Regions from separate parts of the Streptomyces sp. NPDC023157 genome, predicted to be linked through region 2. Evidence: riboswitches for the same ligand, from Rfam matches in the RefSeq annotation. Region 2 holds a riboswitch; the other holds the start of a gene.
What was found. Region 2 has a riboswitch for cyclic di-AMP ahead of ACZ3ZE_RS26785 (LysM peptidoglycan-binding domain-containing protein). Riboswitches for the same ligand answer to the same signal wherever they lie in the genome.
Positions count from the first base shown of each region.

Region 1: linked by a shared signal. The riboswitch ahead of ACZ3ZE_RS21905 (M23 family metallopeptidase) and the one ahead of ACZ3ZE_RS26785 (LysM peptidoglycan-binding domain-containing protein) in region 2 are both predicted to bind cyclic di-AMP.

Region 1 covers NZ_JBVHIL010000005.1:684,634-688,566, forward strand. Annotated here, with positions in the region: gene ACZ3ZE_RS21895 (MFS transporter) at 1-212, shown strand, start outside; gene ACZ3ZE_RS21900 (PP2C family protein-serine/threonine phosphatase) at 334-1,608, shown strand; cyclic di-AMP (ydaO/yuaA leader) riboswitch at 1,810-1,955, shown strand; gene ACZ3ZE_RS21905 (M23 family metallopeptidase) at 1,968-3,047, shown strand; gene ACZ3ZE_RS21910 (aldo/keto reductase) at 3,112-3,933, shown strand, end outside.
Region 2 covers NZ_JBVHIL010000008.1:35,581-39,513, reverse strand. Annotated here, with positions in the region: gene ACZ3ZE_RS26790 (oxidoreductase) at 1-868, opposite strand, end outside; gene ACZ3ZE_RS26785 (LysM peptidoglycan-binding domain-containing protein) at 979-1,896, opposite strand; cyclic di-AMP (ydaO/yuaA leader) riboswitch at 1,901-2,055, opposite strand; gene ACZ3ZE_RS26780 (pyridoxamine 5'-phosphate oxidase family protein) at 2,327-3,130, opposite strand; gene ACZ3ZE_RS26775 (globin domain-containing protein) at 3,127-3,933, opposite strand, start outside.

The sequences.
Region 1 (3,933 bases), on a different contig from region 2:
CCGTCTGCGGGATCGGCATCACCCTGGGGAACCTGGGCACGGGCGCGCTGCTCGACCTCACCGGCTGGTCGGCGGTGCCCTGGCTGACGCTGTGCGCGGTCGGTCTGGGCTGCGCGGCGGCGATGGCGGCGCTGTCCCGGGGCGGGCGGCTCGCCGTCCGGCCGGCCGTACGCCAGTCGGCCGCGCGGGAGTCGCCGACGGGCGGCGGCTGACCCACCCTGGGGAGGGCGCGGGACCTCCCGTCGCCCTCGGGGTCGGGCCCGGTGCTCCAGGCGGGCCCGGGCCGGGTCGGGCCCAGGTCCAGGCGGGAGAGCAGAGGTGGCGCGAGCAGCGGTGCGGCACGAGCCCTCCTACGGGCCCGGTGGCGCGGGCGGGGGCCGGGGGCCGTATCCCGTCGCACGCCGCTTCATCCGTGCCCTTCCCCCGCTGATCATCGTGGGCGGTGTCTGCTTCGACCTGGCGACACCGCCGGAGTACACCGCGGCGCCGCTGTTCTCGGCGGCGCCGCTGATCGCCGCCCCCTTCTTCTCCACGCTGACGACGTTCCTCACGGGCGTCGCCGCCGTCCTCGCCAGCATCGGCCTGCACCTCTACAACGGCACGGTCAGCCATATCTCCTCGCTCACCGAGACGCTGACCGTCCTCACCGTCGCGGCGCTCGCCATGCTGATCAATCGGGTGGTGCGGCGCAGCGGCGAGCGGCTCGCGTCGGCGCGGGTGATCGCGGCGACGGCGCAGAAGGCGGTGCTCCCGACGCCCGCCGCGCGGATCGGCGGGCTGCAGGTCGCGGCCCGGTACGAGGCGGCGCAGGCCGACGCGTTCATCGGCGGCGATCTGTTCGCCGTCCAGGACACCCCCTACGGGGTACGGCTGGTCGTCGGCGACGTGCGGGGCAAGGGGCTCGACGCGGTGGAGGCCGTCGCCGTGGTCATCGGCGCCTTCCGGGAGGCCGCCGAGCTGGAGCCGACGCTGGAGGGCGTGGCGCAGCGGCTGGAGCGGGCGCTGGACCGCGAGGGCACGCGGCGGGACGGGCTCGACGCCTTCGAGGGGTTCACGACGGCGGTCCTCGCGGAGATCCCGCGCGGGGACGGCGGCGGTGTCGTGCGGGTCGTGAACCGGGGGCACCCGGAGCCGCTGCTGCTGTACGGGGACGGCGGGCTCGACCGGCTGCGGCCGACAGAGGCCGCGCTGCCGCTGGGGATGGGGGAGCTGGCGGTGTGGCCCGACCGGGCCGACGAGACGCCGTACCCGGCGGGCGCGACGCTGCTGCTCTACACGGACGGCCTCTCGGAGGCGCGGGACGCGCGGGGCGTCTTCTACGATCCGGCGGAGCGGCTCGCGGGGCGGCTCTTCCCCGGCCCGGAGGAGCTGCTGGACGCGCTGGTGGCGGATGTGCGGCGGCACACCGGCGGGGGCTCGAACGACGACATGGCGCTGCTCGCGGTGAGCCGCCCGGCGGCGGGGCAGCCGGAGCGGCGCCGGACGATGCCGGTGGTGCCGCCGGGGCAGAGCGCGGAGGTGGGTCCTGCGGCGTCTCCTGCGGTGCCTCCGACGGCGGCCCCCAGGGTGCCTCCGGAGGCGCTTCGGGAGGATGGTGACGGGACGTAGTCGAGGGGTGTCGCTCCGATAACAATTGATGCAACGTCAGATTCCCGGTGTGACGCGGATCCTGTCTGACCGGGGGTCAACTCGGGCCATTCCCTCTCAATTCAGCTAATGATCAAGGGGGACGGCTTGGAATCGGGAGGCCGTGTCTATTAACGTTCGATAACGCAGCGCGGTCGTCACAGCCGTCGCAAGAGACGGCACCGTGCGCGCGCGCCGAATCCCGCAAGGGAACCGGGGAACCACCACTTGGGGTGAATCGGGCCACGTCGCACCCGTGCGGCACACCCGTAGGAGACCTTCCTGCTCCGAACCCGTCAGCTAACCCGGTAGGCGAGAAGGAAGGAAAGGAGAGCGCCTCCGTGGCGTCCAACACCCCTGCTCCCGAAGCCCCCTTCGACTCTTTCGGCGCCCATGGCGCCGCGGGCGCGGGCGGGGAGGAATGGAACCCCACCGAGGACTCGCTGCGGGCCCAGAACCGCTCCGGCGGCCGGCACCGGGTCGTCAAGCAGCGCTCCAACTTCGCCCGCTCCTCCACCGTCCTCGGTGTCGGCGTCATCGCCGCCGTCGGCGCGGGCGGCCTGGCCACCGCGCAGGACAAGCCCCCGGTCGCCATAGCCCTGCCGGACCTCGACCTGCCCGACGCCTCCGAACTCCCCGGCATCGGCGACCTGATCGGCGGCAAGGACAAGAGCGCCGGCGACAGCGCCCAGGTCACGAACAACGCGCAGCCGCTCACCGCCCTCACCTACCTCGCGCCCGAGGACAGCACCTCCGCCGACGCGCCCGCGGGGACCAAGCAGCAGGCCGCCGACGCCGGCGAGGCCCTGCGCGCCCGCATCCTCCAGCAGGCCGAGCAGCAGCAGGCCGCCGCCGACACCGCAGAGAAGGAGGCGGCGCAGAAGGCCGCCGCCGAGAAGGCGGCGACGGAGGCCGCGGCCAAGGCCGACGCGGCGGAGAAGGCGGCGGCCGAGGCGAAGAAGAAGGCCGACGCGGAGGCCGCGGCGAAGGCCGAGGCCGAGCGCCTGGCCAAGCTGGCCGCCAGCTACTCGCTGCCCACCTCCTCGTACACGCTGACCTCCACCTACGGCGAGGCCGGCTCGATGTGGTCCTCCGGCTACCACACCGGCCTGGACTTCGCCGCGCCCACCGGCACCCCGGTCAAGGCCGTCCACAGCGGCACCGTGAAGTCGGCCGGCTGGTCCGGCGCGTACGGCTACCGCATCGTCCTGGAGCTCGAGGACGGCACCGAGATCTGGTACTGCCACCTGTCCTCGATGACGGTCGGCGCGGGCCAGTCCGTCGGCACCGCCGACACCATCGGCCGGGTCGGCGCCACCGGCAACGTCACCGGGCCCCACCTCCACCTGGAGGTCCACACCCCGTCCGGCGGCGGCATCGACCCGGCGGGCTGGCTGCGCTCGAAGGGCCTCAGCCTCTGACGTCCGGACGGACGTCCCCCGCGGAAGCGGAATAGGCCCGGTCGCGCGGAGGGTTGATCACTCCATGACTTCTCTCCGCAAGCTGGGCTCCTCCGACCTGCACGTCTTCCCGCTCGCCCTCGGCGGCAACGTCTTCGGCTGGAGCGCCGACGAGGCGCAGTCCTTCGCCGTCCTCGACGCGTACACCGCCGCGGGCGGCAACTTCGTCGACACCGCCGACGTCTACTCCGCGTGGGCCGAGGGCCACGAGGGCGGCGAGTCCGAGACCGTCATCGGCCGCTGGCTCGCCTCCCGCGGCAAGCGCGCCGACGTCCTCGTGGCGACCAAGGCCGGCGCCCACCCCCGCTACAAGGGGCTGAGCGCGACCACCATCAAGGGCGCCGCCGAGGAGTCGCTGCGCCGCCTCGGCACCGACTACGTCGACCTCTACTACACGCACTTCGACGACGAGTCCGTGCCCGTCGAGGAGATCGTCACCGCGCTCGACCAGCTGGTGAAGGACGGCAAGGTCCGGGCCGTCGCCGCCTCCAACATCTCCCCGGAGCGGCTGCGCGCCTCCCTCGACTTCGCCGAGGCCGAGGGGCTCACCCGCTACGTCGCCCTCCAGCCGCACTACAACCTGGTCTCCCGCGAGACCTACGAGGGCGCCCTCCTGGAGACCGCCGAGCAGGCCGGCCTCGCCGCCGTGCCGTACTTCGGGCTCGCCTCGGGCTTCCTCACCGGCAAGTACCGCCCGGGCGCCACCGTCGCCAGCGTCCGCGCCGAAGGGGCGGCCAAGCACCTGGAGACCGAGCGGGGCCAGAAGGTGCTCGCCGCGCTCGACGCCGTCGCCGAGGCCCACGACGCCGAGCCGGCCACCGTCGCCCTGGCCTGGCTCGCCTCCCGC
Region 2 (3,933 bases):
CGCCGGAGGTGTCGTCGAGTGTCCACCCGGCCCGCCAGGACCGGGTGGGCGCGCCGCGCCAGCCCAGCTTGGGGCCGATGAAGGCGTCGGGGCGCACGCCGGGTGCGGTGGCGGCGTACAGGGTGGGCAGGGCTCCGCCGGCGGCGGGCTGCGCGATGATCCGGTTGCCCAGCTCCATCAGGCGCGCGGCGGTCCTGCGGCCCTCCTGGCGGGGGCCGGCCGTCTGCAGGTTGGTGGCGGCGTAGCCGGGGTGGGCGGCGGCCGCGACGATCCCGGAGCCGGCGGCGGCCAGGCGGCGGGAGAGTTCGTGGACGAAGAGGAGGTTGGCCGTCTTGGAGCGCCCGTAGGCGATCCACCGCCGGTAGCGGCGTTCGGCGTTGAGGTCGGTGTGGTCCAGGTCGGCCAGCGCGTGGAAGCCGCTGGAGAGACTGACGATCCGGGCGCCCGGGGTGCGCAGCAGCAGCGGCATGAGCAGGCCGGTGAGCGCGAAGTGGCCGAGGTGGTTCACGCCGAACTGGGTCTCGAAGCCGTCGGCGGTGCGGCCGTGCGGCAGGGCCATCACGCCCGCGTTGTTGACGAGCAGGTCGAGCCGTTGGTCGCGCTCGGCGTGGGCGGCGGCGAAGGTGCGTACGGAGGCGAGGTCGCCGAGGTCGAGCGGCGCGAACTCGGCCGACGCCCGCGGGACTTCGTCGCGCAGCCGGGACAGGGCCGCCTCGCCGCGGGTGCGGCTGCGGCAGGCGAGGAGGACGTGTGCACCGGCGCGGGCCAGCTCGCGGGCGGTGACGTATCCGATGCCGCTGTTGGCTCCGGTGACCACCGCTGTCCGCCCTCCCTGGGAGGGGATGTTCCGCGCGTTCCAGCCCGTCATCTCCGGGCGCTCCTTCCGGCCGTGGTGTCCCCATGCTGCCGCTACCGGGGGTAACGCCATCATAGGGACACCTTCGGCGGACGCCTCGGCCGGGCGGCCGCGCGGTCCCGTCAGTAGGCGCTGTTGACGTTGTCGATGGAGCCGTAGCGGGCGGCCGCGTAGTTGCAGGCGGCGGTGATGTTGGCGACCGGGTCGTAGAGGTCGAAGGCCGTGCCGGCGACGTGGTAGGCCTGGAAGGTGGGTTCGATCACCTGGAGCAGGCCCTTGGACGGGGTGCCGGCGAGGGCGTTGGAGTCCCAGTTGTTGATGGCCAGCGGGTTGCCCGAGGACTCGCGCATGACGTTGCGGTAGATGCCGTCGTAGCTGCCCGGGATGCCGTTCTTGGCCATGATGGAGAGCGACTCGCGGATCCAGCCGTCCAGGTCGTTCGTGTACGAGACGGCCGAGGTCGCCGACGAGACGGCGGGCGCCTGGGCCGCGGCCCGTGCCACGGCGGGCGACACGGCGAACGCCTGGCGCGCGACCGCCGGACGCGCGGCGGCGGTGCCGCTCGCGGCACCCGAACGCGCCACCGCCGGACGCTCCGCGCTCTCGGCGGCCTGGGTGCTCTGGGCGTTCCGCGTGTCGATGGCGAGTCGCAGGCCAGGGCGGATGAGGCCCGGGTCCGCGCCGACGGCGGCGCGGTTGTCGCGGTAGATCGTCTTCCAGCCGCCGCTCACGTGGTGCTTCCGGGCGATTTTCGAGAGCGAGTCGCCGGCGACCACGGAATAGCGCACGAGACCGTTCGCCTTCACCGTCCGAGCCGCCGCCTTTTCGATTGCGACGGACGTGACGGACCCGACGGACGTGACGGACCCGACGGACGCGACGGACTGGACCGTCTGCGGCGCCCGCGGGGTCTCGGCCGCCGCGCCGGTGGCCCCGGCGAGCGGCAGGGCGAGTGCGGCGCTGCCGGCGAGGCCGGCTACGGCCAGTCCGCGGGCGAGCGGGGTGTTCTTGGGGCGGCGGTGCTTCCCGTGTCCACGCATGGCGATTTCCTCTCCTTCGCCTGCGAGGTGAGCTGTCGGGTTCGGGCAGGAGCTGCCCGGCCGCGCGGCGCGCGGCTTCACCCCGAGCCGCCCCGGAGACCGGGACGGCGGCGAACCTGGGTCCCCCGCTCCTGCCGTACGAGTGGGTGAGTGCGGTACCCGGGCGGCGGCAGGATTCGGCGTTCCGTCCGGATGACGGGTGACCGTAGGCGAAGGCGAACAGCGAGAACAAGGGCCTGATTCGCAAAAGCAAGCAGATCTTTTATGGGTCGGAAAAGGATCAATCGGCGTGCCGTGATCCTTTTCTCCAACTGGTTCCCGGGGGTTCGCGCATGACGCCGCGACAGCATTCCGGCGGAATGTCCGACCGTGACTCAGATCACCGGCCCGCACTTAATCGGACATGTCCGGATCCGATTGATTTGAGAGCTTAGGGAATCCGGCTTTCGGTGCCCCTGCGGAACCAGCCGCTGAACCCCTCGGACGGGTGGCGTCGCCGCTCCGCCCGCTCCAGCGCCCGCTCGGCCTCCGCCCGCCAGGTCTCCGCGCCCGCGCGGGGCGGCGGCAGGAACGGTCCCCGCTCCGGCGCGTCCGCGGCGGCGCCGAAGAAGTCGCCACCCTTGCGCCGGACGTCGTCGGTGCCCCACGCCCGGCCGGGACCGTGCCGCGGCACCTTCTGGAGGTGCGGGATGTGCTTGGCGCAGTGGATGTACGCCTCCTCCACGGTGATCTCCACCCAGCTCAGGGCGCGCCGCCCCGGCACCGGGTCGACCGTGAGTCCGGGGTGGTCGGCCCGCATCACGTCGTCGGCCACGACCCGGGCCGTGCCGTTCACGTGGAGTCCGACGCGGTCCCGGAGGAAGTCGACCATCAGGAGGCCGACGTGCGGGTTCTCCTCGATGTTGCCGAGGCTGGCCTGGACGCCGTTCCCCCGGTACTCGGGGTAGGCGAGCCGCAGCTCGTCCAGGACGTGGAGGAAGCCGGCCGGTCCCGCCCGGAAGGTGTTGTCGCAGGCGCCGTGCCGGTCGGCGGTGGCCAGGAAGAACATCTCCTGGCGGGCCACGAACTCCCGCATCCGGGGGTTGAGCCGGTCGAGGACCTGCTCGGCGTAGAACCGGTCGGCGCGCTCGGTGGTGCCCGTACGCCGCTGGACCAGGTGCTCGCCGTCGCTGCCCGGGCGGATGGTGCGCGGCGGCGTCGCCGAGCGCGGACCGGTGTGCTCGAAGGTGCTCAATTCCTCGTCCCGACCAGTTCTTCGATGGAGTCGTGCCGTATGCGGTGGGTGGGGATGCCGATGCCCACGAGGGTGTCGACACCGCGACGGATCATGCCGGGCGGGCCGGAGAGGTACGCCTCGTACGTGTGCCACGGACCGAACTCGCGGACGGCTCCGGGAAGGCCGCCGGACAGGGCTCCGCCGGCCCCGTCGTCCACGACGGGGCGCACGGAGAGCCAGGGGTGCGACTGCTGGAGCCGCAGCATGGTCTCGATGTCGTACAGGTCCTCATTGCTGCGGGCGCCGTAGAACACGTCGACGGAGCGGCGCCGGCCGTGCTGGGCCACGTCCTCGACCAGCGCCTTGATCGGGGCGATGCCCGTACCGCCGCCGAGGCACAGCAGCCCGTTGTCGGTGTGGTGGTCGACGGTCATCGAGCCGGTGGGGCCGCCGAGCCGCAGGACGTCCCCGGGCCGGGCCCGGTGCACGAGCGCGTTCGAGACCCAGCCCGCGGGCACGGCCTTCACATGGAAGGAGAGCAGCCCGTCGGAGCGGGGCGCGGAGGCGAAGGAGTAGTGCCGCCAGACCCGCGGCCACCAGGGCGTCTCCAGGGCGGTGTACTGCCCGGCACGGAAGGGGTACGGCTGGTCGGGGCGGACCGTGACGACGGCGACGTCGGGCGTGCGCGGCTCGTGGGCCACGACCTCCGCCTGCCACCAGGCGGGGGCGCGGAGCTCGTCCTGGGCCGCCGCGTCGATCATGATCTGGGAGAGGGTGGTGTACGCGCCCACCCAGGCAGCCTCGGTCCGCGGGCCCCAGCT